Regions from separate parts of the Pseudonocardia sp. ICBG1142 genome, predicted to be linked through region 3. Evidence: riboswitches for the same ligand, from Rfam matches in the RefSeq annotation. Region 3 holds a riboswitch; each other region holds the start of a gene.

Region 1 (9,518 bases), on a different contig from region 3:
GATGTTCGCGGCCAGGGGCTTGCCGGTGATCTCGCCGATCGCGGCGTTGGACACGGTCTTGGCCTGCGCCGGGTCGCTGCGGATGAAGGAGATGGCGGCCTGCTCGCCGCGCAGGATCGCCTCGACGGTCTGGGGGTGCTGCTGCAGGAACTCGGTCCGGGCGATGACGACGGTGGTCGGGAACTTCCCGTCCGGCCACAGGGACTTCTCGTCGACCAGCACCTTCGCGCCGGCGTCGACCAGGCGCGAGCTCCACGGCTCGGGCAGCCACCCGCCGGCGAGCTTGCCCTGCTTGAACAGGTCGAGGGTCTGTGGGTTGTCGATGTTCTGGACGGTCACCGCGTCCGGGCCGTCCCCGATCGGGAGGTTGTTCTCCTCGAGCCAGGTCTTGAAGGCGATGTCCTGGGTGTTGCCCAGCTGCGGCGTCGCGATGATCTTGCCCTTGAGCTGCTCGGGCGAGGTGATGTCCGGGCTGGTCACCAGCTGGGCCCCGGCCGAGGTGGAGCCGGCGACCAGACGCACCGCCTCGCCGTTCGACTTGGTGAAGGCGTTGATCGCCGGGCCGGAGCCGATGAACGCGACGTCGATCGAGCCGCCGAGCAAGGCGTTGACCTGGTCCGGGCCGGCGTTGAAGGTCTGGGTGGTGAGCTTCGTGCTGCCCAGCTCCTTGGCGAACAGGCCCTGCTTCACCCCGACCAGCGCGGGGGCGTGGGTGATGTTCGGGAAGTAGCCGACGCGGACCTCGGCGGCGGGGGAGGTGGCACCTGCGGCGGTGGTGCTCTCGGCGGCGCGGGAGCAGCCGGCCATGAGTCCGAGCGCGGTCAGCAGCGCGAGCAGGACGGCGGCGGTGCGCACCCGGGAGCCGGGGCGCAGGACGTGCGGGGACATCGCGGGACGGGGTCCTTCCGTGGTGGGCGGTGGGCGGTCGGGACGACCGCGGCGCGCCGGGTCCGGCCGGCCGGGACGGCGTGCCGGGATGCAGGACGGGTGGCGGGCCGGACCGGTGTCCGGCGGGCGATCCCGGTTCCGGCGGATGCGTCGGACGCCGGACGTGTGGCGTTACCGTCCGCGGAAGAGCGGGGACCGGTACGGCTCGGTCAGCGACAGAGCTCGCTGTAGGCGGGGGCGCGCCGGCTCGGCCAGAACGGCTCGAGGCCGGTCGGACGCACCGGCACCGCACGCCGTGCGGCTCGGGCCGGCTGGTGGGGGGAGGGCTCGGTCGCACCCCCTGCGAACCGGTGGGGGCGCGAGGGCCTCCGTCGGCTCGTCGTCACCCGACCAGGGTGCGTCGTGGTCACCTCTCCGGACAACCTGGTGTCCACCCCCCCAGGAAAGCGACCGGCTTGTCCGGACAGGTCGAGCCGGTTAGGCATCCCGATTCCGCCGGTCGGGAGCTTCGGTGCGGCGGGGATCACTGGGCCGGCTCCGCGGGTTGACACCATCGGGCACGGGCTCCCTACAGTCGGGGTGCACACCATCCGGAGCGGCCGAGAGACCCGGCTCGACGACGCCGCAGCAACCCCCCGCATCAGCGGGTGCGGGTGCTCCAGCCGGGTTCGATGGAGGAGATCATGCGGTCGATCGCGGAGCAGGTGCGCGGCGCGCACCACCCTCGGTACCGGCGCCACGTCGACCTGATGCGGGTGGCCGGCGCGACCTGTCGGGCCTGACACCGCCCCGTCCCGCGCTGCGCCTCGCCCCGTCGGCGCCCCGTCGGCGGTGGCGTCCGCCCCCGTGACGTCCCACCCGTTCCGTCGCACCCCGTGCGACGAGGAAGCGATGCCCTCATGTCCACAACGGACACCTCAGGCCGGCCGCTGCACCTGGCCGTCGCGCTCGACGGCGCCGGCTGGCACCCCGCCGCCTGGCGCGAGCCCGGGACCCGGCCCGGCGAGCTGTTCACCGCGCGCTACTGGGCCGACCTCGCCCGCACCGCCGAGCGCGGGCTGTTCGACCTGCTCACGATCGAGGACGGGTTCGGCCTGCAGTCCGGGGACCACCTCCACGGGGCACAGCGCCGCACCGACCGGGTCCAGGGACGCCTCGACGCCTCGCTGGTCGCCGCCTTCCTCGCCCCGCTGACGTCGCGGATCGGGCTGGTCCCGACTGTCACCACCACCCACACCGAGCCGTTCCACGTCGCGTCCGCGCTGGCCACCCTCGACCACGACAGCCACGGCCGTGCCGGCTGGCGGGTGCAGACCTCGGTCCGCGCCGACGAGGCCGCCCACTTCGGGCGCCGCACCGTCCCCGGGCTGCGCCGCGCCGACCTCGACACCCCGGCCGGCCGCGCGCTGGTCGCCGAGCTGTTCGGGGAGGCCGCCGACGTCGTCGAGGTCGTCCGCCGGCTGTGGGACTCCTGGGAGGACGACGCCGAGATCCGCGACGCGCTCACCGGGCGCTTCGTCGACCGCGACAAGCTGCACCGGGTCGACTTCGCCGGGGAGCACTTCGGCGTCGCCGGCCCCTCGATCGTGCCGCGTCCGCCGCAGGGCCAGCCGCTGGTCCTGTCGCTGGCCCACGGCTACGAGCCGGCGTTGCTCGCCGCCCGGGTCGGCGACGTCGTGGCCACCACCCCGCACGACGCCGACGACGCCGCCCGCATCGTCGCCCAGGTCCGCTCCGCCGAGGCCGCGGCGGGCCGCACCGCGCCGCCGCTGCGCATCCTCGGCGACGTGGTCGTGGTGCTCGCCGACACCCAGCGCGTCGCCCGCGAACGGCTCGCCCGGCTCGACGCACTCGACCCGCTCTCCTCCGACGCCCCGATCCTCGCCACCACCCCCGCCGGGCTCGCCGACACCCTGCTGTCCTGGCGCCGCGCCGGGCTCGACGGTTACCGGCTGCGCCCGGCCGTCCTGCCGACCGACCTCGACGCCGTCGTCGACGGCCTGGTCCCCGAGCTGCAGTCCCGCGGCGCGTTCCGCACCGCCTACGGCGAGACCACCCTGCGCGAGCGCTTCGGGCTGCCCAGGCCCGCCAGCCGCTACGCCGCCGGGGCCGGGTCCGCCGTCGTCCCGACCTTCTCCGGAGCCACCGCATGAGCAACAGGAAGCAGATCGTGCTCGGCGCCTACTTCCCGGGCGTCAACCACGACACCGTCTGGAGCGACCCGGCCTCGGGCAGCCACATCGCCTGGGAGTCGTTCGAGCACTGGGCGCGCACCGCCGAGCGCGGGCGCCTCGACCTGCTCTTCCTCGCCGAGGGCCTGCGGCTGCGCACCCGCGGCGGGGAGATCTTCGACCAGGACGTCGTCGGACGCCCGGACACCTTCACCGTGCTCGCCGCGCTGGCCGCGGTCACCGAGCACATCGGTCTGGCCGGGACGATCAACTCCACCTTCAACGAGCCCTACGAGCTGGCCCGCAGGTTCGCGACGCTGGACATCCTCTCCGGCGGGCGCGCGGCGTGGAACGTCGTCACCAGCTCCGACGCCCCCACCGGCGAGAACTTCCGCCGCGGCGCCTACCTCGGCCACCACCAGCGCTACGAGCGTGCCGGGGAGACCCTCGCCGCGGTCCGGGCGCTCTGGGACTCCTGGGGTTCCGACGCCGTCGTCGCCGACCCCGCGTCGGGCACCTTCCTGCGCGACGGCCACGTCGGCGACTTCGCGGTCTCGGGCAACCAGTTCGACATCGCCGGGCGCTTCACCACCCCGCGCAGCCCGCAGGGCCACCCCGTCGTGCTGCAGGCCGGCGAGTCCCCGGCCGGTCGCGACTTCGCCGCCGCGTCCGCCGACGCGATCTTCTCCCGGTACCAGAAGTTCGACGAGGCCCGCGCCTTCTACGACGACGTCAAGGCCCGGGTCCGCAAGGCCGGCCGCGACCCCGACGAGGTGCGGATCCTGCCCAGCGCCGGCGTCGTGCTCGGCGACACCGACGCCGAGGCCCGCGAGCGTCACGAGTACATCCACGACCAGCAGGTCGACCCGTGGACCTCGATCGTGCTGGCCGAGATGGTCTGGAACCGCGACCTGTCCGGCTACGACCCGGACGGGCCGCTGCCCGACGTCGAGCCCACCCCCGAGGCCCCGAAGTGGATCGAGGGCCGGGCCCCGCTGACCCAGGACGCGCACGCCACGGTCGCCGCCTGGCGCGAGCTCGCCGACGCCCACGGGTACTCGCTGCGCGAGACGGTCAAGCACGTGTTCGACCGCGCCGTGTTCGTCGGGACCCCCGAGCACGTGGCCGACGAGATCGACCGCTACGTCCAGAACGACGCCTCCGACGGGTTCATCCTCGGCTCCCACGTCAGCCCGACCGGCCTCGACGAGATCGTCGACCGGGTGGTGCCGATCCTGCAGGAGCGCGGGGTGTTCCGGACCGACTACACCCCGGGCGCGACGCTGCGGGAGAACCTCGGTCTCGCGCACCCGTCGCGGTTCGGCGAGCGCCACACCCCGGCTGTGACGGCGTGAGCCGCCGGTTCGGGTCCGGGCGGGGCGTGACCGCCGGCCGCTGCGCGGTGCTGCTCGCCGCCACCGCGCTGGTCCTCACGGCCTGCGGATCGGGCGCCGGTGGCGCCGGTGACGATGTCGGGCCGCCCCGTCCTGGCGGCACCCTGGTGTTCGCGGTGTCCTCGGACCAGGGCTGCGCCGACCCGCAGCAGGTGCAGAGCAACTACTCGATCTACTCGCTGCGCCAGATCGTCGACTCGCTCACCGACCAGGACCCGTCCACCGGGGCGATCGTGCCGTGGCTGGCGACCCGCTGGTCGTCGAACGCCGACGCCACCGCCTGGACCTTCACGCTGCGCCAGGGCGCGACCTTCTCCGACGGCGCCCCGGTCGACGCGGCCGCGGTCAAGGCCAACTTCGACCGGGTCGGCTCGCTCGGCGCCCGCGGCAGCCTGCCCAAGGGCTACCTGGCCGGGTACGTCGGCACCGACGTCGCGAGCCCGACCGAGTTCACCGTCCGGTTCTCCCGGCCCAACGTGCAGTTCCTGCAGGGCACCTCCACCCACAGCCTCGGCCTGCTCTCCCCGGCCAGCGCCGCCCGCTCCGACGACGAGCGCTGCGCGGGCGTCGTCGGCTCCGGGCCGTTCACCCTCGAGCGCTACGCCAAGAACGACGTCACCGTGCTCGCCAAGCGGGCCGGCTACGACTGGGGCTCGCAGCTGTTCACCCACCCCGGCGAGGCCTGGCTCGACCGGGCCGAGTTCCGCGTCGTCCCCGAGTCCGGGGTGCGGGCGGGCAGCGTGCAGTCCGGCGAGGTCGACGCGATCGCCAGCGTCGGCCAGCAGGACGAGGCCCCGCTCACCGCGGCGGGCGTGCAGCTCCCGGCCCGGCCGAACCCCGGCCTGCCGTTCGGGATCACGTTCAACCAGGGCACGCCGCTGGGTGCCGACGCCGCCGTCCGGGAGGCGGTGAGCCGGGGCATCGACCGCAACGAGGTCGTCGCCGCGGTGTACCCGAGCCAGACCCGCGCGGCGACGAGCCCGCTGTCGTCGACGACGCCGTCCTACGCCGACCAGTCCGCGCTCGTCGGCTACGACCCGGCCGCCGCGACCGCCGCCCTCGACCGCGCCGGCTGGGTGCCCGGTCCGGACGGCATCCGTGCCAAGGGCGGGCAGCGGCTGACCGTGCCGCTGACCTTCGCGCAGAACATCGGCACGACCAAGCCCGCGCTGGAGCTGATCCAGCAGCAGCTGCGCCGGATCGGGATCGACGTGGCGCTGCGCGAGGTCCAGATCGCCGAGACCCAGGCCGTCCTCGACGGCGGTGACTTCGTCGCCGCGTGGGGCAACCTGACCCGGGCCGACCCGGACATCCTGCGGTCGACCTACGGCACCGACGGAGTCAACCGGTACCGGTTGCCCGACGGGCCGCTGCAGGCACCGCTGCTGGCCCAGGCCGCGACGGTGGACCCCGCGCGGCGTGCGGCACTCGTCGGGCAGGCGCAGGCGCTGCTCGCGCAGCGCTTCGACACCGCGCCCGTCGTCGAGCTCACCACGGTGCTCGGCGTCGGCCCGGACGCGCACGGGGTCGCGTTCGACGCGTCCTCGCGCATCCAGCTCCACGACGCCTGGAAGTCCGACGCGCGATGACCCTTCCCTACCTGCTGCGCCGCCTCGGGCTCGCCGCCGTCGTGCTGTGGGCGGCGTGGACGGTCAGCTTCGTCGTGCTGTACCTGCTGCCCGGTGACCCGGTCGCGACCATGGCGTCGGCGTCGGACGGCGAGCCGGTCTCCCCGGCCGAGCTCGCCGCCCCGCGCGCCCGCTACGGCCTGGACCAGCCGCTGCCGGTGCAGTACGTGACCAAGCTGTGGGCCGCGCTGCACGGTGACCTCGGGACCTCCTTCGTCAGCGGGCAGGACGTGCGGACCGCCGTCGCCGAGGCGCTCCCGCCGACCCTGCAGATCGCCGCGGCCGGGCTGGTCGTGGCGGTCGTCGCGGGCACCGCGGTCGCCGTCGCGGCGACCTGGGTCCGGTCGCCGTGGCTGCGGCAGGTGCTGGCGTCGCTGCCGTCGCTGGCGGTGTCGCTGCCGGTGTTCTGGGTCGGGCTGATGCTGGTGCAGCTGTTCTCGTTCTCCCTCGGCTGGCTGCCGTCGGTCGGCGACCGCGGTCCGGAGTCGCTGGTGCTGCCCGCGGTCACCCTCGGGCTCCCGACCGGCGCGCTCGTCGCCCAGGTGCTGGCCAAGAGCCTCGGCCAGGCACTGGACTCGCCCTACGTCACCACCGCCCGCGCCAAGGGCGTCGGCGAGGCCGCGGTGCACCTGCGCCACGCGCTGGGCAACGCCGCGATCCCCGCCCTCACCGTCCTCGGCTACGTCGTCGGCAACGTGCTCGCCGGGTCCGTCGTCGTCGAGACGGTGTTCACCCGCCCCGGTCTGGGCCGGCTCACCGTCGCCTCCGTCGGGGCGCAGGACATCCCCGTCGTGCAGGGCATCGTGTTGTTCGCGGCACTCGCGTTCGTCGTGGTCAACCTGCTCGTCGACCTGGCCTACCCGCTGCTCGACCCGCGGGTCGCCGTCGCCTCCGGGAGCTCCCGATGACCCTGCTCGACCGCGACCTGGCCACCCCGGCTCCCGCGCCCGGCGCGGAGCCGGTTCCGGCCCCGCGCCGCCCGGCGGCCCGGCTCGGCCGCCTCCTGCGGGCCCGGCCCGGGCTCGTGCTCGCCGCGGCGATCGTGCTGCTGGTGCTGACCGCGGCGTTCGTGCCGTCGCTGCTCGCCCCCGGCGACCCCGCCGTCGGCGACACCGCACGCCGGCTGTCCCCGCCCGGACCGGGCCACTGGTTCGGCACCGACCACCTCGGCCGCGACGTGTGGACCCGCGTCGTGCACGGCGCCTCGCTGTCGCTGCAGGCCACGGTGATCGCGGTCGCCGTCGCGCTCGTCGCGGGCGGGCTGATCGGGCTGGTCGCCGGGTTCGCCGGTGGCTGGGTCGACGAGGTCCTCATGCGCGGCGTCGACGTGCTGCTCGCCATCCCGGCGATCCTGCTGTCGCTCGCGCTCATCACCGCGCTCGGCTTCGGCACGGTGAAGGTGGCGATCGCGGTCGGCGTGGCGAGCGTCGGGAGCTTCGCCCGGGTGATGCGGGCCGAGACCCTGCGGGTGCGCCGCGCCCTCTACGTCGAGGCCGCCCGCGCCGTCGGCACCCGCTGGTACGTCTCGCTGTGGCGGCACGTCCTGCCCAACGCGGCCGGACCGGTCGCCGTGCTCGCTGTGCTGGAGTTCGGGCTGGCGATCCTCGCGGTGTCCGCGCTGAGCTTCCTCGGCTACGGCGCCCCGCCACCGGCCTCGGAGTGGGGCTCGCTGGTCGCCGACGGCCGGAACTACCTGGCCGTCGCCTGGTGGGTGTGCGCGATGCCGGGCCTCGTCATCGCCGCGACCGTGCTGTCGGTCAACCGGATCGCCCGGGCCCTGGACGGCGAGTGGAGGCGGTCGGCATGAGCGCCCTGCTGGAGGTGACGGGCCTGGAGGTCGCCTACGCCGGAGGTGGCGGGACGGTGCACGCCGTGCGCGGCGTCGACCTGACCGTCGCGCCCGGGGAGGTCGTCGCCGTCGTCGGGGAGTCCGGGTCGGGCAAGACCACCCTGGCCTCCGCGGTGCTCGGGCTGCTGCCCGCCGCAGGGTCGGTCACCGCGGGCACGGTCGCACTCGACGGCACCGTCCTCACCGGGCTGTCCGAGCGCGCCTACCGGTCGGTGCGCGGAGCCCGGATCGGGTTCATCCCGCAGGACCCGGGCGTCGCGCTGAACCCCGTGCAGAAGGTCGGTGTGCAGGTCGCCGAGGGCCTGCGCGCCCACGGGCTCGCCGACCGCCGCACGGCCGCGGCCCGCGCCGTCGAGCTGCTGGCCGCGGCCGGTCTCGACGATCCGGGGACCCGCGCCGGGCAGTACCCCCACCAGCTGTCCGGCGGGATGCGCCAGCGGGTGCTCATCGCGATCGCCCTCGCCGCCGGACCCTCGCTGGTCGTCACCGACGAGCCGACCAGCGCGTTGGACGCGACCGTCGCCCGCCGGATCCTCGACCACCTCGACGCGCTGCGCCGCGAGCGGGGCACCGCGCTGCTGCTGATCACCCACGACCTCGCCGTCGCCACCGACCGGGCCGACCGGATCGTCGTGATGCGGCACGGTCGGGTCGTCGAGCAGGGCACCCCGGCCGAGCTGCTCGCCGGGGCGCAGGACCCCTACACCCGGGAGCTGCTCGCCGCCGCCCCCGGTCTCGCGATCACCGCCCCGCCGGTGCTGCCGCCCGTCGACACGGCGGGGACCCCGGTCGCCGAGGTCCGCGACCTGGTCAAGGAGTTCCCGCTGCCGCGGGCGCGAGGGTCCTGGACGCGGCGCACCCACCGCGCCGTGGACGGGGTGTCGTTCACGATCGCCCGCGGCGAGACCGTCGCGCTGGTCGGGGAGTCCGGCTCGGGCAAGTCGACGACGGCGCGGCTGCTGCTGCGCCTGGAGGACCCCACCTCCGGGCAGGTGCTCCTCGACGGCGAGGACGTCACCCGCGTCCGCGGCGAGGCGTGGCGTCAGCTGCGCCGCCGCGCCCAGCTGATCTACCAGAACCCCTACGCCTCGTTGGACCCCCGGTTCGCCGTCCGCGAGATCGTCACCGAGCCGCTGCGGGCGTTCTCCGTCGGGTCGGCCGCCGAGCAGGCCGACCGGGCCGCGGAGCTCGTCGACCGGGTCGCGCTGCCGGCCGGGGTGCTCGACCGGCGGCCCGAGGAGCTGTCCGGGGGACAGCGCCAGCGGGTCGCGATCGCCCGCGCGCTCGCGCTCTCGCCGGACCTCGTCGTCGCCGACGAGCCGGTGTCCGCGCTCGACGTCTCGGTGCAGGCCCAGGTGCTGGAGCTGCTCGCCGAGCTGCAGCAGCGCGACGGCCTGTCCTACCTGTTCATCTCGCACGACCTCGCCGTGGTGCGGCGGGTCGCGCACCGTACCGGCGTCCTGCGCGACGGACGGCTCCGCGAGCTGCGGCCCACCGCGGAGCTGTTCGACGATCCGCAGGACGAGTACACCGCAGAGCTGCTCGCTGCGATCGCCGGTAGACGGGCGGGGGTGGTGTCGTGACCCGC
Region 2 (9,518 bases), on a different contig from region 3:
GGTGTCGGTCAACCCGGTGCTGCCCTACGCACGCCAGCACGAGGTGCTGACCCGGTTCGCGACCGAGGTGGTGCCGCTGGTGCGTCGCGAGGTGTCGACGACGCTGTGGGGCCCCGACGACGCCGGCCGTGCGGCCGGGTTCACCGCCGCCGCCTGACCCCGGCCCCTCCCACCGGCCGCTGCCCGGCGCGACGGGCGGGCCGGTCGCACTGGTCCAGCGCGACCGGTCCGCCCGTGCGGTGCGGGGAGCGGGACGGCGGTGCCGGGTCAGTCGGCGTCGGGCAGCGCCACCGGGGTCCAGTCGTTGGCGAACTCCAGGCCGCTGCGCTCGAACAGCTGGGTGACCGGGCACCGCCGCGCGGTCTCCGACACCAGCCGCTCGAACTGCTCGGGCGTCGCGTCGGTCTCGACGGTGGCCCGGACCTGCACCCGGTCGAAGTTGGCGTTGCCCTCGGCGCCACCGACGAGCACCGCGGTGTCGAGGTCACCGTGCACCTCGAAGGTCCAGTGGCCCAGGCGGATCCCCAGGTCCTTCGCGACCAGGCTCGCCGTCACCTGGTTGCACGAGGTCAGGGAGCCGAGTGCGTAGAACAGCGGGCTGGGCGCGGAGTCGGCGCCGCCGAAGGCCGGGTAGGCGTCGGCGGTGAAGACGTGCCCGGCGTCGCCCTCGGGGCGCAGGGTCTGGAAGACCCCGGTGCCCTCGGAGTGCACGACGAACGGAACGACGGTCTGCTTCGGACGGACTGCGGTCATGGGTGTCCTCCCGGACGAGGTCGGTGCGGCGGGAACGGGCGTGCGCAGCGGGCCGGCACCGCCGCCGGGCGGGGTGCGGTGGGCTGCGGGCCGAGGGGGTGACCGGGTCAGCGACAGAGTGCGGACCGGGTACGACCCAGGTCCACGTGCAGGCGCGCGACGAGACGCGCGGTTCCGGTCACGGGAGCGATCGTGTCCGATCCGCTCCACGGGCGGCAAGCCACGCCCGCCCCCCCGTCCGGTCGGTGGACGAACGGCGGTCGCGGTCCGGACAACGTGGGTCTCCGTCCCGCCGGTCGGGAGACCGGGACGGTCCGTCCGGTGTTACGGGGCCGGTGCGTGGTGTTCCTGACAGCGGGTCCGTCCTTGTCCGCGGCACAGCCGTCCGGTATCTGTTCTACGGTGCCGCGGGGGACGACGGCAGGACGCGCGACGCCCGGCCACCGTCCCCGGTGCACGGTCGGCTGCCGCTGACCGTGCACGCCCCGTCCGGCCCGCCGGCCCCTGCTCCCGCGGGCCCCGGTGGAGGGCGAGCTGCACCCGAACCGTGACCGGCGAGCCCTCAGACGACGGAGCCCTCGTCCGCACCCGTGCCGACGGCCGCGCCTGCGGCCGCCCCCCGGCACGTCGTCCGCGCGCGGACGACCCGGCCCACCCCGGCGCCGGTCCGCGCCCCGTGCCCGCCGAGAGGTCCACCGTGTCCGCGTCCACCGACACCCCGTCCGGGGCGGCTCGTGCCGCACCCCCGTCCCCGCGCCGCCTGGCGTTCGACCCCCGTACCGCGCTGCTCCCGGTCCTGTCGGTGCTGGTGTTCCTCGCCGTCTGGCAGGCCGCCGCGGCGAGCGGGGTCTGGAACGAGACGTTCGTGCCGTACCCGTCGACGGTGTGGCGCGCGTTCGTGGAGGTGTCGACCACCCACGACGGCACCCGCGGCTACGGCGGCTACCTGCTGTGGGAGCACCTTTACATGACCCTGCGCCGGGTCCTGGCCGGTGTCGTCCTCGGTGTGGTCGTCGGTGTGCTGGTCGGTCTGCTCATGGGCACCGTCGGCTGGGTCCGCCGGGTCCTGGAGCCGTGGCTGACGTTCCTGCGGGCACTGCCGCCGCTGGCGTACTTCTTCCTGCTGGTCATCTGGCTGGGCATCGACGAGGCGCCGAAGATCACCCTGCTCGCGCTCGCCGCCTTCCCACCGGCGGCCGTCGCCACCACGGCGGCCGTCGCCGCCGCCCCGGTCGGGTTGGTCGAGGCGGCCCGCGCGCTCGGCGCGACCCGCGGCCAGGTGGTGCGGGACGTCATCGTCCCGTCGGCGCTGCCGGAGACCTTCACCGGCATCCGGCTGGCCGTCGGGATCGCCTACTCCTCGGTCGTCGCGGCCGAGCTGTTCAACGGCATCCCCGGCATCGGCGGGATGGTCAAGGACGCCAGCAACTACAACAACACCCCGGTCGTGCTCGTCGGCATCTTCGCGATCGGCATCTCCGGCCTGGTGATCGACGCGCTGCTGCGCGCCGTCGAGCGCCGCACCGTTCCGTGGAGGGGACGAGCATGACCACCCGCACCCGACTGACCGCACTGCTCGTGGGCCTGCTGGCCGTCGGCGTCCTCGCCGGCTGCGCCGTCGGCCCTGCCGGGCAGGACTCCGGCAAGCCGACCATCCGCATCGCCTACCAGAGCTTCCCCAGCGGCGACCTGGTCGCCAAGCACAACCGCTGGCTGGAGGACGCCCTGCCCGACTGGAACGTGCAGTGGACCAAGTTCGACTCCGGCGCGGACATCAACACCGCGTTCGTCGCCGGTGAGCTGGACTTCGGTGCGATCGGGTCCAGCCCGGTCGCCCGCGGGCTCTCCGCGCCGCTGAACATCCCGTACCAGGTCGCGTTCGTGCTCGACGTCGCCGGCGACAACGAGGCGCTCGTCGCCCGCAACGCCACCGGGATCACCGACGTCGCGGGGTTGCGCGGCAAGCGGGTCGCCACCGCGTTCGCGTCCACCTCGCACTACAGCCTGCTCGCCGCCCTGGACCGCGCCGGTCTGAAGCCCACCGACGTGCAGCTGATCGACCTGCAGCCGCAGGCCGCGCTGGCTGCCTGGGAGCGCGGCGACGTCGACGCCGTCTACACCTGGCTGCCGACCCTCGACGAGCTCCGCAAGACCGGGAAGACCCTGGTCACCAGCCGCGAGCTGGCCACGGCCGGCAAGCCGACCCTCGACCTGGGGGTGGTCTCCACCCCGTTCGCCGAGCAGCACCCCGAGGTCGTCGACACCTGGCGCAAGGTCGAGGCCCGCGCCCTGGAGACCGTGCGCAACGACCCGCAGGCCGCCGCGCAGGCCGTCGCCGCCGAGATCGGCACGACCCCCGAGAACGCCGCGTCCCAGCTGAAGCAGGGCGTGTTCCTGTCCCCGCAGGAGCTGGCCTCCGCCGAGTGGCTCGGCACCGACGGCGCCCCGGGCAACCTCGCCCAGAACCTGCAGAGCGCCGCCCAGTTCCTCGCCGCGCAGAAGCAGATCCCCACGGCGCCGGACCTCGCGACCTTCCAGAAGGCGATCTACACGAAGGGTCTCCCGGATGTCCTCGCCGCAGGCTGACACCGACGCTGACACCGACGCCGACACCGACGCCGACGCCGACACCGACACCGATACGGACCCCGACACCGGGGCCGTGGCGGGGGAGGGAGTGCCGGCGATCGCCGCGTCCGGGCTCGGGCACTCCTACCCGGGCCGCCGGGACCGGGTCCACGCGCTCGGACCGCTCGACCTGACCGTCGAGCGCGGCGAGTTCCTGGTGCTGGTCGGGGCCTCGGGCTGCGGCAAGTCGACTCTGCTCCGGCTGGTCGCCGGGTTCGAGCGGCCCACCGACGGGACGCTGACCGTCGCCGGCCGGGCACCCGAGCCGGGTGTCGGCGCCGGCGTGGTGTTCCAGCAGCCGCGGCTGTTCCCGTGGCGCAGCGTCGGCGGCAACGTCGACCTCGCCCTGAAGTACGCGGGGGTGAACCCGTCCGACCGTCCCGTGGCCCGCGAGGGGCTGCTGGAGCGGGTCGGGCTCACCGGTGTCGCGGACCGGCGGATCTGGGAGATCTCCGGCGGCCAGCAGCAGCGGGTCGCGATCGCCAGGGCGCTGGCCGCCGACCGGGACCTGCTGCTGCTCGACGAGCCCTTCGGTGCGCTCGACGCGCTCACCCGCGAACGCCTGCAGGACGACGTGCGCCGGGTCAGCCACGAGACCGGCCGGACCAGCGTGTTCGTCACCCACTCCGCCGATGAGGCGGTGTTCCTCGGCTCCCGGGTCGTGGTGCTCACCGCCCGCCCCGGACGGATCGCGCTGGACCTGCGGATCGACCTGCCGCGCTCCGGTGTGGACGCCGAGGCGCTGCGCGGCTCGCCGGAGTTCGCCGAGCTGCGGGCCCGGGTCGGGGCGGCGGTGAAGGAGGCCGCCGCGACCTGAGCACCCGCTCCGCGGCGCGGGCGGGTCGTCCGCCGATCCGCCCGCACCGACGGGGTGCGCCACTGCGCCCGGGCACCGTGCCGTCCCACTGGGTGATGCCACAACCGATCTCCCGGTCCGCGCTTGACACCGGATCGGTGCGTCGGCTGCAGTGGTGAGGTCCATCCAGAGCGGTCGAGAGTCCCGGCTCGTCGACGCCGCAGCAACCCGCCCCGTTCCGGGCAGGGTGCTACCGCCGGGTCCGATGGGAGACCCCGATGCCCCACCGCCCCGCGAGACACCGGCCCGACGCCGGGCAGCGGGCCCGGATCCGGCTGCGCTGGGTCCGTCGCCGGCACGTCGACCTGTGCCGCACCGGCGCCGCGCTCTGTCGCTGACCTCTCCACCCGTGCCCCGCACCGGACCGCCCGCCACCGCGGGCGGCCGGTCCCCGCCTGCCCGAGGGCAGCGCTCGCACCGAGAGGTCCCCACCGTGACCGCGCTCCACCCCGCTCCGCCCACCACCTCCGCCCGTCCGGAGGTCCGCTGGGTCGCCTACACCGACCCGCTCGTCCGCCCGATGCTGGTCGAGCTCGACCAGGAGTACGGCGTCCGCTACGGCCACACCCTCGGCGACCTCGACGCCGAGACCCTCCGCGAGGCGAGCCGGTTCGCCCCACCGTCCGGCGGGGTGGTCCTGCTGCTCGACGGCGGTACCCCCGTCGCGGGGGGCGCCTTCCGCCGGTGGGACTCCGACACCGCCGAGCTCAAGCGGATCTGGACCGGCTCGGCGTACCGCCGCCGCGGCCTGGCCCGCCGGGTGCTCACCGAGCTGGAGGACACGATCGCCGCCCGCGGCTACCGGCGCATCTACCTGACGACCGGTCCGCGCCAGCCCGAGGCCCGCCACCTCTACCTCGCCGCGGGCTACACGCCGCTCTACGACCGGACCCTGCACCCGGAGACGGTCGGGCCGCACCCGTTCGAGAAGTACCTGACCGGGGGCTTCGCGTGAGCAGCCGCACCGAGGCCCGGGCCGCCCCGGGCGCCGTCCCGCCCACCGGGGACGACGACGCCGGCCTGCGGGTCGTCCCGGCCCGGCACCCGTGGCGGTGGGCGGGGACCGCGGTGGTGGCGGTCCTGGCCGCGATGGCGGTCAACGCGCTGGTCACCAACCCGGCCTGGGACTGGCCGACCGTCGGCCGCTACCTGTTCGCCCCGTCCATCGTGAACGCGGTGCTGCTGACGCTGCAGCTCACGGTGCTCGGCATCGTCGTCGGGTTCGTGCTCGGCACGGTGCTCGCGGTGATGCGGCTCTCGCCCAACCCGCTGCTGCGCTCGGTCAGCTGGACCTACATCTGGATCTTCCGGTCCGTGCCGCTGATCCTGCAGCTGCTGTTCTGGTACAACCTCGCCCTGCTCTACGACCGGCTCTCGATCGGCATCCCGTTCGGGCCGTCGTTCGTCGAGTTCGGCACGATGGAGCTGGTCAGCCCGGTCACCGCGGCGGTGCTGGGGCTCGGCCTGCACCAGGCCGCCTACGCCGCCGAGGTCGTGCGCTCGGGGTTCCTGGGCGTCGACGCCGGCCAGCTGGAGGCCGCCACCGCGCTCGGCATCCCGGCCTGGCGCCGGTTCCGGCGGATCCAGCTGCCGCAGGCGATGCGGATCATCGTCCCGACCGCGGCGAACGAGCTGATCGGCCTGGTCAAGGGCACCTCGGTGGTCTACATCATGGCGCTGTCCGAGCTCTTCTACCAGGTGCAGGTCATCTACACCCGGACCGGACGGGTCATCCCGATGCTGCTTGTCGCCGCCGTCTGGTACCTGGTGCTGACCAGCGCGCTGTCGGTCGGCCAGTTCTACGTCGAGCGGTACTACGCCCGCGGCGCGCAGCGCACGCTGCCACCGACCCCGTTGCAACGCGCGCGGGCCGCGGTGTCCGGACGGCGCCGGCGGGGGGCCACGGCATGACCGCCGCCGGCACTGTCCCGATGGTGGAGCTGCGCGGGGTGCACAAGAGCTTCGGTCCGCTGCCGGTGCTGCGCGGGGTCGACCTGACCGTCGCCCCCGGCGAGGTCACCGTCGTCATCGGGCCGTCCGGGTCGGGCAAGTCCACCCTGCTGCGCACCATCAACCACCTGGAGAAGGTCGACCGCGGCACGGTCCGGGTCGGCGGCGAGCTGATCGGCTACCGGCGGGTCGGCGACCGGTTGCACGAGCTGCCGGAGCGGCGCATCCTGCGCCGGCGCAGCCGGATCGGCTTCGTGTTCCAGAGCTTCAACCTGTTCGCCCACCTGACGGTGCTGGAGAACGTCGTCGAGGCGCCGCTGTCGGCGCAACGCCGCGACCGTGCCACCGTCCACGCCGAGGCCCGTGAGCTGCTCGCCCGGGTCGGGCTCGCCGACAAGGCCGACGAGTACCCGCGGCGGCTGTCGGGCGGTCAGCAGCAGCGCGTCGCGATCGCCCGCGCGCTCGCCCTGCACCCGCAGCTGCTGCTGTTCGACGAACCGACCTCCGCGCTCGACCCGGAGCTCGTCGGCGAGGTCCTCGAGGTCATCTCCGATCTCGCCCGGGACGGCACGACGATGGTCGTGGTCACCCACGAGATCGGCTTCGCCCGCGAGGTCGCCGACACCGTCGTGTTCCTCGACGAGGGCCGCGTCGTCGAGTCCGGCCCGCCCGCCGCGGTGCTCGACACCCCGCGTGAACCCCGTACCCGCGCCTTCCTCGGCGCGGTCCTGCGCTGACCCCGGTCTGCGCCGACCTCCCCACAGGAGTATCGATGTCCCGGATCCCCCGGCCGCTGCGCCACCTGCGCCTCGCGGCCGTCGCCCTCGTCCTGCCCCTGGTCGCCGCCGTCGGCTGCTCCGGCGCCGATCCCGACCAGGCCGCCCCGGTGGACCCCGGGACGGCGGTGAACACCAGCCCGGAGCAGAACCGCGTCCGTGCGGACCGCATCGAGGCCATCGCCGCGACGGTCCCCGCCGCGGTCCGCGAGTCGGGAAAGCTCACCGTGGCCACCACCGGCAGCGGTAACCCGCCGCTGTCCTTCCGCGCCGACGACGACCGCACCGTCATCGGCGTCGAGCCGGACCTGGCCCAGCTCGTCGCGGACACGCTCGGGCTGCGGCTCGACCTGCAGCCGACGTCGTGGGAGAACCTGTTCCTCGGCGTCGAGTCCCCCACCTACGACGCGGGGTTCTCCAACATCACCGTGACCGAGGAGCGCAAGGACAAGTACGACTTCGCGACCTACCGCGTCGACACCGTCACCTTCGAGGCCCGCAACGCGGGGAGGGTGGAGCGGATCGAGAAGCCCGCCGACATCTCCGGGCTCACCATCGGCGTCTCACCCGGCACCAACCAGGAGCAGATCCTGGTCGAGTGGAACCGGCAGAACGAGGCCGCGGGGGTCGCACCGGCGACGATCCAGTACTACCAGAACACCGGTGACTACTACCTCGCCCTGGACTCCGGACGCCTCGACGCCTACCTCGGCCCGAACCCCGGCGTCGCCTACCACGTCGCCACCGGTGGCACGACGAAGGCGGTCGGCTCGCTCAACGGCGGCGGCGGGGGAGTGCAGGCCGACATCGCGGCCATGACCCGCCGCGGCGACGGGCTGGTCGGCCCGATCCACGAGGCGATCGACGCGCTCATCGCGAGCGGCAAGTACGGCGAGGTGCTGGCGCGGTGGCACCTGGAGAACGAGGCGCTGCAGGACTCCCGGATCAACCCGCCCGGGCTGCCGCGCCGGGCGGCGTCCTGAGCGACGCGCGGTCAGCCGGCCGGGGGCGGGTGGTCCCCGGCCGGCGGCAGCACCGCGGCCAGCGCCGCGCTGGCCGTCTCGACCAGCCGGGGGTCGGCCCCGGCCCGGACCCGCAGGTGCAGCGGCTCGGACGGCGCCCCGGGCAGGTCGGTGCACTCCTCCAGCCCCTCGGGTGGGTCGCCCAGCCCGGCGACGAGCGCGACCCCCAGACCACCGCGCACCGCGTTCAGCACCCCGGCGAGGTAGGCGGCCTCCCCGACGACGGTCGCCGCCATCCCGGCGGCGGACAGCGTCTGCAGGGCGCGGCGCCGGATGGTGCACGGCGAGTCGATCACGACCAGCGGCACCGGACCGTCCGCGGGACGACGCCAGCCCGGCGCCGCGTACCAGGTCAGCGGGATCGCCCCGGCGGCGACGCCGGGGCCGTCGACCACGTCGCCGATGTACATCGCCAGATCGAGCGTGCCGCGGTCGACGGCGTCGTTCAGCCGGCTGGAGCGGTCGAGTCGGAAGCGCACCGCGGTGCCGGGGAACACCTCCTGCAGCCGCTCCATGACCCGGGGCAGCAGCTCGTCCGCGGCGTGCTCGGTGGAGCCCAGCACCAGGGACTCGCGGGTGTCGCCGACGCCGAGACGGCGCAGTGCGTCGTCGTGGGCGGCCAGGATGCGACGGGCCTCGCCGAGCAGCGCCTCGCCCTCGGCGGTGAACCGGCTGACCCGGCCGTCCTTGCGGACCAGCGGGCGTCCGACGGCCTTCTCCAGGCGGCGGACGTGCTGGCTGACCGCGGACTGGGACAACGTCAGGGACTGCGCCGCGCGGTGGAACCCGCCCTGGTCGGCGACGGCGACGATGCTCCGCAGCGCGGTGATGTCGAGGGCGGCGGGCACGGTACCGAGGCTACCGACAATGATCGCGGATCGCGATCGGTTGTGATGCGCATTCGTCGTTGGACCCGGGCGCCCCGGCCGTCTGTGATGGTGGGCATGACCCGCCCGCGCTCCGCGACCCCCGGCCGGCACGTTCCGGCCGCGGTCGCGTGCCGTGACGGCGGGTTCACGCGTCGCCGGGTCGTCGACCACGGCACCGTCTGCTCCGCGGCCTGTCCGGCCCGCTGAACCACGGGTCGGTCGCGACCCGTCCGGAGCGCGCGGCCCCGGTCGCCCTCCGCCGGCCCTCCCCGGGCCGGTGTCCTCCGGCGTCACCCGAGACGACGTCACCCGAGAAAGAGATGAGTCCTCCATGACTGCAGTCGGCACGACCCCGGTCCTCGCGTCCTGGACCGAGCCCGAGGGCATCCGTCCCCGCGGCACCGTCGTCGTCGTCCCGGGCCGCGGCGAGCACGCCGCGGTCTACGAGCGGTTCGGCAGGCGCATCGCCGCCGACGGCTACCGCGTCTGGGCGGTCAGCGACCCCACCGTCGACGCCGCCCGCACCCTGGGCCAGATCCGCTCGCTGCTCGACCGCACCCCGTCCGAGGAGCCGGGTGAGGCCGGTCCGCCGCCGCGGGTGCTGGTCGGCTCCGACACCGGCGCGCTGTTCGCGGCCGGGCTGGTCGCCGACGGCGCCGCCGGC
Region 3 (9,518 bases):
CCGACTCCCCCGCTGGGAGTCGGGCCCGCTTCGCGTCCGGGGCTACTTCTTGGGCTTCTCGGTGGCCGTACCGCCCCCGGTGGACAGCGCGGCGACGAAGGCCTCCTGCGGGACGTCGACGCGGCCGATCGTCTTCATCCGCTTCTTGCCCTCCTTCTGCTTCTCCAGCAGCTTGCGCTTGCGGGAGATGTCGCCGCCGTAGCACTTGGCGAGGACGTCCTTGCGGATCGCGCGGATCGTCTCGCGGGCGATGATCCGGGCGCCGACGGCGGCCTGGATCGGCACCTCGAACTGCTGGCGCGGGATGAGCTCGCGGAGCTTGGTCGCCATCGAGGTGCCGTAGGAGTACGCCGACTCCTTGTGCACGATCGCGGAGAACGCGTCGACGGCCTCGCCCTGCAGCAGGATGTCGACCTTGACCAGGTCGGCGACCTGCTCGCCGGCCTCCTCGTAGTCGAGGCTGGCGTAGCCGCGGGTGCGCGACTTCAGGTTGTCGAAGAAGTCGAAGATGATCTCACCGAGCGGCATCGTGTAGCGCAGCTCGACGCGGGTCTCGGACAGGTAGTCCATCCCGCCGAGCTGGCCGCGCCGGCTCTGGCACAGCTCCATGATGGTGCCGACGAACTCCGACGGCGCCAGGATGGTGATCTTGGTGATCGGCTCGCGGACCTCGGCGACCTTGCCCACCGGCCAGTCGCTGGGGTTGGTCACCTCGATCTCCTCGCCGTCGTCGGTGGTGACCTGGTAGACGACGTTGGGCGCGGTGGAGATCAGGTCGAGGTCGAACTCGCGCTCGAGGCGCTCGCGGGTGATCTCCAGGTGCAGCAGGCCGAGGAAGCCGCAGCGGAAGCCGAAGCCGAGCGCGGCCGAGGTCTCCGGCTCGTAGGTGAGGGCGGCGTCGTTGAGCTGCAGCTTGTCCAGCGCCTCGCGCAGGTCGGGGTACTGCGAGCCGTCGATCGGGTAGAGCCCGGAGTAGACCATCGGCTGTGGCTCGCGGTAGCCGGTCAACGGGTCGGTGGCCCCGTTGCGCTTGGAGGTGACGGTGTCGCCGACCTTGGACTGGCGGACGTCCTTCACCCCGGTGATGAGGTAGCCGACCTCGCCGACGCCGAGGCCGTCGGACGGCTTGGGCTCCGGGGAGACGATGCCGATCTCGAGCAGCTCATGCTCGGCGCCGGTGGACATCATCTTGATCTTCTCGCGCGGCGAGAGCTTCCCGTCCACGACGCGGATGTAGGTGATGACGCCGCGGTAGGTGTCGTAGACCGAGTCGAAGATCATCGCCCGGGCGGGCGCGTCGGCGTCGCCGACCGGGGCGGGGACCTGGGCGATGACGGCGTCGAGCACCGCCTCCACACCCTCACCGGTCTTCGCGCTGCACCGCAGCACGTCCTCCGGCTCGCAGCCGGTGATGTGCGCGATCTCCGCGGCGTAGCGCTCCGGATCCGCGGCGGGCAGGTCGATCTTGTTGAGGACCGGGATGATGTGCAGGTCCTTCTCCATGGCCAGGTACAGGTTGGCCAGGGTCTGCGCCTCGATCCCCTGCGCGGCGTCGACCAGCAGGATCGCGCCCTCGCACGCCTCGAGCGCCCGGGACACCTCGTAGGTGAAGTCGACGTGGCCCGGGGTGTCGATCAGGTGCAGCACGTGCTCGGTCTCGACGCCGTCGGCGTTCTTCGCGGTCCACGGCAGCCGGACGTTCTGCGCCTTGATCGTGATGCCGCGCTCGCGCTCGATGTCCATCCGGTCCAGGTACTGGGCCCGGGCGTCACGATCGCTCAGTACCCCCGTGACCTGCAGCATCCGGTCGGCCAGGGTCGACTTCCCGTGGTCGATGTGGGCGATGATGCAGAAGTTCCGGATGCGCTCCGGCGGGGTGAACGTGCGGTCGGCGTAAGTCGTCACTCGGCTGTACTCGGCTTTCGCTCATGCGTGGGGCTTCGGGCACTTCGGGTGCTCAGGGCACTCGGGGCTCGGGGCACTGGGACCCATCGTCCCATGTCGGGCCGGGCGGCCGCCGTGGTGGCACCGCAGGTCGTCACACGCTGTTCACGCCGGGCGTCCCCGCGTTGCCCCGACGCGGCCGATCGCGCACGATCGAACGGCCAGGAGCCGAGTCCCCAACCCGGAGGAGTCACCGTGTCGGTCACCCCCGTCCCCCCGCTCGACCGGCTGAGCGCGGCGCGTGTCGTGCTCGCCCGGAAGAAGAAGCTGGGCCTGACCTGGGACAAGATCGCCGAGGCACTGGGCCGCTCGCTGGAGTGGTCCACCTCGGCCCTGCTCGGGCAGCAGACGCTGACCCGCGAGCAGGCCGAGGCCGCAGGCTCCCTGCTGGACCTGGACGACGACGTCGTCGACGCCCTCACCCTCCCGCCGGAGCGCGGCGCGGCCGCGGTGGACCTCACCGACCCGCTGGTCTACCGCCTCTCGGAGATGGTGCAGGTGTACGGCACGACGATCTCCGAGCTGGTCCGCGAGGAGTTCGGCGACGGCATCGTGTCCGCGATCGACTTCGAGCTGGACCTGCAGCGCGTCGCCGACCCGAAGGGCGACCGGGCCGTGATCACGCTGAACGGGAAGTTCCTGCCCTACCGCGTCTGGTGACCCGGAACAGGGGGCGAGGACGCCGCTGGTAACCTTGTGCGTCGAGCGCTCGGCGTGCTCGCCCGAAACGGCCTGGACCCTCTCTCCAGTGATGCTGTTCGGTGCCGCCGGAGCGGACCCGGACGTACACAAGACCAGCCGACCAGCAGGCAGGAAGACCAGAGGCAGACGTGGCCAACATCAAGTCGCAGATCAAGCGTGTCAAGACCAACGAGAAGCGCCGGCAGCGCAACAAGTCGGTGAAGTCGTCGGTCAAGACCGCGATCCGCCACTTCCGCGAGGCCGCCGACTCCGGCGCCGACAACGTCGTGGAGCTGCAGCGCAAGGCGGCCAAGGCCCTCGACAAGGCGGCCGGCAAGGGCGTCATCCACAAGAACCAGGCGGCGAACCGCAAGTCGGCCCTGGCCAAGCGTCTCAACGACGTCCAGGCCTGAGCCACCCCAGTTCCCCCACGACGGCGCCGCCCCATCGGGGCGGCGCCGTCGTCGTGTTTCCGGACCTGTCGTGCCCCCGGGCCGGAGCCCGTGCGCGTGCTGCGGGCGCGGGGCTCAGCGCGGGGTGCGGGCGGACACGACCGCCAGCACGGCCCGCTCCAACGCGTACCCCGCGTCCGCGGCGGCCCCCTTGACGTCGGCGTTCACCCGGGCGGTCGCCGCGATGGCGACGGCGAGCTGCTCCGGACGCCACTGCCGGACCGTCTGCTGCGCCTTGCGGATCTTCCACGGAGGCATGCCCAGCTCACTGGCCAGCCGGTTCGGGTCGCCCCGCCCGGCCGAGCCGACCTTGGCCAGGGTGCGCACCGAGTCCGCGAGCGCGTCGGCGATCAGGACGTGCGGGACACCGAGCACCAGCGCCCACCGCAGCGCCTCCATCGCCGCCCGCCGGTCCCCCGCGACCGCCGCGTCGGCCACCGCGAAGCCGGAGGACTCGGCCCGGCCGCGGTGGTAGCGCCGCACCCCGGCCTCGTCCACGGCACCGCCGGTGTCCGCGACGAGCTGTCCGGCCGCGGCCGCCAGCTCCCGCAGGTCCGACCCGACCGCCTCGACCAGTACCGCGAGCGCACCGGGGGTGATGGTGCCGCCGTGGCGGCGCACCTCGTCGCGCACGAAGTCCGACCGCTCGTCGGCGCGGGTGATGCGGTTGCAGGTGACGGTGTGCGCCCCGGCCTTGCGCATCAGGTCCAGGACCGCCTTGCCCTTCGCCCCCCCGGCGTGTTGGACCACCAGCACGATCCCGTCGGCCGGGTCCTTCACGTAGTCGGCGAGGGCGGCGGTCATGTCCTTGTTCGCATCCTGGCCATGGGTGAGCACGATCACCCTGCCCTCCGCGAAGAGCGAGGGGCTGAGGTGCCCGGCGAGCTCGCCGGGTGCCACCTCGGAGGTGCGGAAGCGGCGCAGCTCGGTCTCCGGATCGCGCTGCCGGGCGCGCCGGACCAGGTCGGACACCGCCCGCTCGGCCAGGAACTCCTCGTCCCCGACGACCAGCTGCAGCGGGCCCGGTTCGCTCGTGCTGCTCACACCCCCATGGTGGCCCACACCCCCGACAACGGGTGAGCCGCGTCCCGGCACGACGACCTCGTCTGGCGGTGCGGTGCCCGGTTCGCGTACCGTCGTCGTCGATTCCGGCGCTCGGCGTCCGGAGCACCACAACCGCATATGGCTCATCCAGAGGGGCAGAGGGAACGGCCCGTTGAAGCCCCGGCAACCGGCGTCGCACGACGATCCGCCCAGACCTGCGCGTTCCGCGCGGCGAGGACGTCGACGAACACGGTGCCAATTCCGGCCCGCCACCTCCGGCGGGACAGATGAGGAGATCTCGTGACTCTCACTGCTGCGCCCGAAACCACCTCTGCCTACGACCTGGGCTCCGCGCGCGCGCTCGCGTGCCGCGAGTGCCGCCACGAGACCCCGCTCGCCGCGGAGTTCGCGTGTCCGCGCTGTTTCGGCCCCCTCGAGGTGGCCTACGACTTCCCGACGGTCACCCGCGCCTCCATCGAGGCCGGCCCGAAGTCGATCTGGCGCTACAAGGACCTGCTGCCGGTCCCCTCGACCGTCGAGCAGCACGCGAACACCGAGCCCGGCCTGACCCGGCTGATCGAGGCCGACAACCTGGCCCGCGCCCTCGGCGTCCGCAAGATCTGGATCAAGGACGACACGGGCAACCCGACGCACTCGTTCAAGGACCGCGTCGTCGCCGTCGCGCTCGCCGCCGCCCGTGAGCTCGGCTTCTCGGTGCTGTGCTGCCCCTCCACGGGCAACCTCGCCAACGCCGTGGCCGCCGCGGCCGCCCGTGCCGGCTGGGACTCGGTCGTGCTGGTCCCGTCCTCGCTGGAGCAGGCGAAGATCGTCACCACCGCCGTTCGCGGCGGCACCCTGCTCGCCGTCGACGGCAACTACGACGATGTCAACCGGCTCGCCACCGAGCTGGCCGCCGAGCACGAGGACTGGGCGTTCGTGAACGTCAACGTCCGCCCGTACTACGCCGAGGGCTCGAAGACCCTGGGCTACGAGGTCGCCGAGCAGCTCGGCTGGCGGCTCCCGCAGCAGGTGGTCGTCCCGGTCGCATCCGGCTCCCAGCTCACCAAGATCGACAAGGGGTTCACCGAGCTCGGCACCCTGGGTCTGGTCGAGCCCACCCCCTACACCGTGTTCGGCGCCCAGGCCACCGGCTGCTCGCCGGTCGCGCGGGCCTTCGAGGCCGGTCACGACGTGATCCAGCCGCAGAAGCCGGACACCATCGCGCGCTCGCTGGCGATCGGCAACCCGGCCGACGGTCCGTACGTCCTCGACTCGGTGCGCCGCACCGGCGGCTCGGTCGGGCACGTGTCCGACGAGGAGGTCGTCGCCGGCATCCGGCTCCTGGCCCGTACCGAGGGCGTGTTCGCCGAGACCGCGGGCGGGGTCACCATCGCGACCACCAAGAAGCTGCTTGAGGCCGGGGCGCTCGACCCCGACGCCGAGACCGTCCTGATGATCACCGGTGACGGGCTCAAGACCCTCGACGCCGTCTCCGGCGAGGTCGGCCCGACGGCGACCGTGCCGTCGACGTCCTCCGCGGTCCGCGAGGCGCTGGCGAACCGGGGCTGACCGGCCCCGCCGGCCGGGAGCCGGACGGGGGTCGCCACGCGCGACCACCGTCAGCCCGGCCGGGTCGTCGCCGGTCAGGGCCAGGTCACCGGACCGGTCGGTGCGTGCGACCACGATGCCCGCCCCGGCCAGCCGGTCCACCAGCTCCGGGTTGGGGTGCCGGTAGCTGTTGCCGTTGCCGACGCTGATCACCGCCGCACGCGGCGCGGCGGCGGTGATCAGGTCCGGGACCACCTTGCGGGACCCGTGGTGGGGCATCTTCAGGACGTCGGCCCGCAGGTCGGCCCCGGAGTGGAGCAGATCGTCCTGGGCGGCCAGTTCGGCGTCGCCGGTCAGCAGGATCGTCGCGGCCGGGGTGGTGGCGCGCAGCAGCAGCGAGATGTCGTTCACCGCCGTCCCGTCGTCGCCGTCGACCGTCAGGGGCGGGTGGACCGGGCCGAGGACCTGCAGGCGCAGCTCCGGCCACCCCAGCTCCATCCCGCGCACGAGCCCCACCACGGGAGCCCCGGCCCGCTCGGCGTGCCGGGTGATCTCGCGCAGCCCCGACGCCGGTTCCCGCACCGGCCCGACGGCGATCCCGCCCGCGGCCCGACCGCGCAGCGCGCCGGCGAGGCCGCCGTCGTGGTCGGCGTGGAAGTGGGTGATCACCACGAGCTCCAGGACCCGGACCCCGAGCCGGTCCAGGCAGGTGTCGACGGCGTCGTCGGTCGGCCCGGTGTCGACCAGGACGGCGTGCCCCGGGGTGCCGGTGGCGAGGACGAGCGCGTCGCCCTGACCCACGTCGCAGGCCACCATCCGCCACCCGGTGGGCGGCCAGCCGGGCGGGGCGAACCGGGTCGGGACGAGGACGACGAGGAGCCCGACCAGCAGCGCCAGCAACAGCGCCCGCAGCCGCGGCACCCGGCCCATCGCCAGCAGCACGACGAGCACCCCGGTGAGCAGCAGCGCGCCACCCGCGCCCGCGGGCCACGGCACGGTGGCGCCGGGCACCGCGGCGGCCCGGTCCCCGACCACGACCAGCCACCACACGAACGGCCCCGCCAGCCAGGCGCAGCACCACGCAGCGGCCGGGCTCACCGCGGACAGCACCGCACCGAGCACGCCCAGCACCGTCGCGGGGGCGACCGCGGGCGCCGCGAGCAGGTTCGCCACCACGGTGACCAGCCCGACTCCCCCGTTGAGCCCGGCGATCACCGGCGCGGTGGCCAGCGCCGCGGCGACCGGGACGACCAACGCCTCGGCCGGCCCGGACGGCAGCCCGCGCCGTCGCAGCGCCGCCGTCCACCCCGGCCCGAGCAGCACCAGCGCACCGGTGGCGACGACGGACAGCACGAAACCCGCGTCGACGGCCAGGGCGGGGACGGCCAGCAGCAGGCCGAGCACGGCCACCGCCAGCGCGGGCACCGCGGACCGCGCCCGGCCGGCGGCGAACGCGATGAGCACGACCCCGCCCATCACCGCCGCACGCAGCACCGACGGCGACGGCCGGGCCAGCACGACGAACCCGACCAGGGCGAGCATCGCCACTGCGGCCGCGATCCGCGGGTCGGTCCGGAACAGGCGCAGCAGGAGCAACACCGCCCCGGTCACGATCGCGACGTTGGCGCCGGAGACGGCCGTGAGGTGCGCGAGCCCCGCGGTCCGGAAGTCCTGCTCGGTCTCGGCGAGCTGGGCGCGGGTGTCCCCGATCGCGAGCCCGGGCAGCAGCCCCGCCGGTGCCTCGGGCAGTGCGGAGACCGCCGCGTCGCGCAGGCCGTCGCGCAGGGCCCCGGCCCCGGTCTGCCACCACGGCGGCGCGGTCACGTCCTGCGGTGCGCCGCGGACCTTCAGCACGGCGACCGTGAGGTCGGGACGCTGTGCGGGCATGAGCAGCCCGGCGGCAGAGACCTCCTGGCCGGGGAGCAGCCCGGTCCACTCCGCTGCCGGGGCCAGGAGCAGGAGCTTCCCGCCGGTGGTCGCCCGACCGCCGCCGACGGTGGCCGTGACGAGCTCGGTGGGGACCAGCGCCATCGCCCGGGCGGCGCCGGACTCGTCTCCACCGCCGGTGGTGCTGCGCAGGATCCGGGGGTCGTCGGTGAGCCGGACGCGGACCTCGGCGGCGGCGCCGCGGTCGGCGGGCCCGCGCAGCGGGTGCGACGCCAGCGCGGCCGCGTGGACGGTGCCCAGGACGGCCGCGACGAGCGCGCACCCGGCCGCGGCGAGCACGATCGAGGACGGCGCCGCGGCGCGGGCACTGGTCCGGGCACGGAGCAGCGTGACCGTCAGGGCGAGCGCCGCGAGGACGGCGGCGGTGATCCCGCCCGCGGTGCCGCCGAGCAGCCCGGCGAGGACGGCGGCCCAGGTGGCGAGCGCGGCCGGGACGAGGCGCAGGTCGGGTGGGGCGGGACGTTCCTGCTGCTCCGCACGCTCGTCGTCGCGCTCCCCGGGCACCGGTTCGGGCAGGCGGGCTCCGGCGCGGGTCACACCCGCACCAGTTCCTGGAGCTGGGCGAAACGGCGCTCGCCGATGCCGTCGATCTCGCGCAGCTGCTCGACCCGGCTGAAGCGCCCGTTGGCGCTGCGCCAGTCGATGATCTTCTTCGCGGTGACCGGGCCGACGCCGGGCAGGGCGTCGAGGTCCGAGAGGGTGGCGGTGTTCAGGTCGATCTTCCCGCCGGGTGCGGCGGGTGCGGCGGCCGCGCCCGGTTCGGTGCCCGACGCCGGCTCGGAGCCCGGGGCGGGCAGCACCGGCGCGGCGTCGGGCGCCGGTGGGACGCCGACCGCGATCTGTTCCCCGTCGCCGAGCCGGCGGGCCAGGTTGAGCGCGCCGAGGTCGACCTCGGGCAGCGCGCCGCCCGCGGCGTCCAGGGCGTCGGCGACGCGTGCGCCGTCGGGGACCCGGACGAGACCGGGCCGGGCGACCCGCCCGACGACGCTCACGACGAGCGGCCCCGCGGTGACCGGTGCCGCCGCGACGGGCGCCGGCCCGCCGGGGCCCGCGGACCGGTCCGTCTCCCCCGTCGCCGCCCCGCCGGGCACCGCCGTCACCTCGGGCAGGCCGCCGACGGGCTGCACGGTGGGACGGTCGAGCCACACACCCACCCCCGCGACGAGTGCCCCGGCGAGCACCACCGCCACCAGCGCGAGCGCACCGGGGCGGCCCGGGTCCACCCGCGCCCCCGCCAACGACGGCGGCAGCCACCGCTGGGCTCGGCGGCGCAGCCACGACGGCCGCCCGCCGTGCGGGACGTCGTCGGCGAGCTCCTCGGACGGTGCGGGGTCGTCCCGGGCCAGCAGGGCCAGGGGGTGGCCGGCATCGGGGTCGGCGGTCCACACCGGTGCCGGCTCCTCCGGCGCGACGGGGCCGGTCGCTCCGCGGTGCGTGGCGGAGGGATCGGCGGACCACACCGGTGCCGGCCCGTGCGGGGCGGCGGAATCGGGCCGGCCCGGTGTCGCGCCGTGCAGGGTGGCGGGGTCGTACCGGAGGGGCGTCGCACCGGGCCAGGTGCCGGGCCGGGACGCGGACGGCGCCGCCACGGGCGGCCCGGCAGCGCGGTGGGCGCGCGGCGGGGGCGGCCCGACGGCGCCCGGTCCGTGGGCGGGCGGTGATCCGGGACGTGGTCCGGACGCGCCGGGAGCCACTGGCAGCGCGGGCAACGGGACGGTCGGGGGATCGAGCCGGTCCGCGACCGCGTCCACCCGCCCGCGCGTCCCGATCCCGGCGAGCCGCCGGGCCGGGTCGAGGGAGGCGTCGGTCCTGGTCACGCACCCGACGCTAGGTGCGCCACCCCCGTTCCGACCGGCCGATGCCGGGCCTGTGGACGGATCGATCGATTGGGGACCGATGCGC

Evidence for each region. A riboswitch is a leader RNA that binds a small molecule or an ion and turns the genes downstream of it on or off. The one in region 3 is predicted to bind S-adenosylmethionine.
Region 1: it holds a riboswitch for S-adenosylmethionine, as region 3 does, so the genes downstream of both, KPL59_RS37385 (putative leader peptide) here and thrC (threonine synthase) in region 3, are expected to answer to the same signal.
Region 2: it holds a riboswitch for S-adenosylmethionine, as region 3 does, so the genes downstream of both, KPL59_RS02840 (GNAT family N-acetyltransferase) here and thrC (threonine synthase) in region 3, are expected to answer to the same signal.

Annotation. Positions count from the first base shown of each region.
Region 1 is NZ_JAHLJC010000004.1:28,949-38,466, reverse strand. It holds gene KPL59_RS02640 (ABC transporter substrate-binding protein) at 1-888, opposite strand, end outside; SAM riboswitch class I at 1,472-1,566, shown strand; gene KPL59_RS37385 (putative leader peptide) at 1,572-1,670, shown strand; gene KPL59_RS02635 (LLM class flavin-dependent oxidoreductase) at 1,788-3,041, shown strand; gene KPL59_RS02630 (NtaA/DmoA family FMN-dependent monooxygenase) at 3,038-4,414, shown strand; gene KPL59_RS02625 (ABC transporter substrate-binding protein) at 4,411-6,042, shown strand; gene KPL59_RS02620 (ABC transporter permease) at 6,039-6,989, shown strand; gene KPL59_RS02615 (ABC transporter permease) at 6,986-7,888, shown strand; gene KPL59_RS02610 (ABC transporter ATP-binding protein) at 7,885-9,513, shown strand.
Region 2 is NZ_JAHLJC010000004.1:78,673-88,190, reverse strand. It holds gene KPL59_RS02865 (LLM class flavin-dependent oxidoreductase) at 1-157, shown strand, start outside; gene KPL59_RS02860 (OsmC family protein) at 268-753, opposite strand; gene KPL59_RS02855 (ABC transporter permease) at 1,451-2,302, shown strand; gene KPL59_RS02850 (glycine betaine ABC transporter substrate-binding protein) at 2,299-3,339, shown strand; gene KPL59_RS02845 (ABC transporter ATP-binding protein) at 3,320-4,198, shown strand; SAM riboswitch class I at 4,357-4,449, shown strand; gene KPL59_RS02840 (GNAT family N-acetyltransferase) at 4,671-5,192, shown strand; gene KPL59_RS02835 (amino acid ABC transporter permease) at 5,189-6,148, shown strand; gene KPL59_RS02830 (amino acid ABC transporter ATP-binding protein) at 6,145-6,924, shown strand; gene KPL59_RS02825 (ABC transporter substrate-binding protein) at 6,960-7,946, shown strand; gene KPL59_RS02820 (LysR substrate-binding domain-containing protein) at 7,958-8,833, opposite strand; gene KPL59_RS35405 (hypothetical protein) at 8,930-9,061, shown strand; gene KPL59_RS02815 (alpha/beta hydrolase) at 9,186-9,518, shown strand, end outside.
Region 3 is NZ_JAHLJC010000031.1:1,261,582-1,271,099, forward strand. It holds gene lepA (translation elongation factor 4) at 43-1,905, opposite strand; gene cynS (cyanase) at 2,140-2,604, shown strand; gene rpsT (30S ribosomal protein S20) at 2,775-3,038, shown strand; gene holA (DNA polymerase III subunit delta) at 3,153-4,121, opposite strand; SAM riboswitch class I at 4,262-4,415, shown strand; gene thrC (threonine synthase) at 4,422-5,690, shown strand; partial or broken gene KPL59_RS37875 (ComEC/Rec2 family competence protein) at 5,931-7,700, opposite strand; gene KPL59_RS37245 (helix-hairpin-helix domain-containing protein) at 8,150-9,433, opposite strand.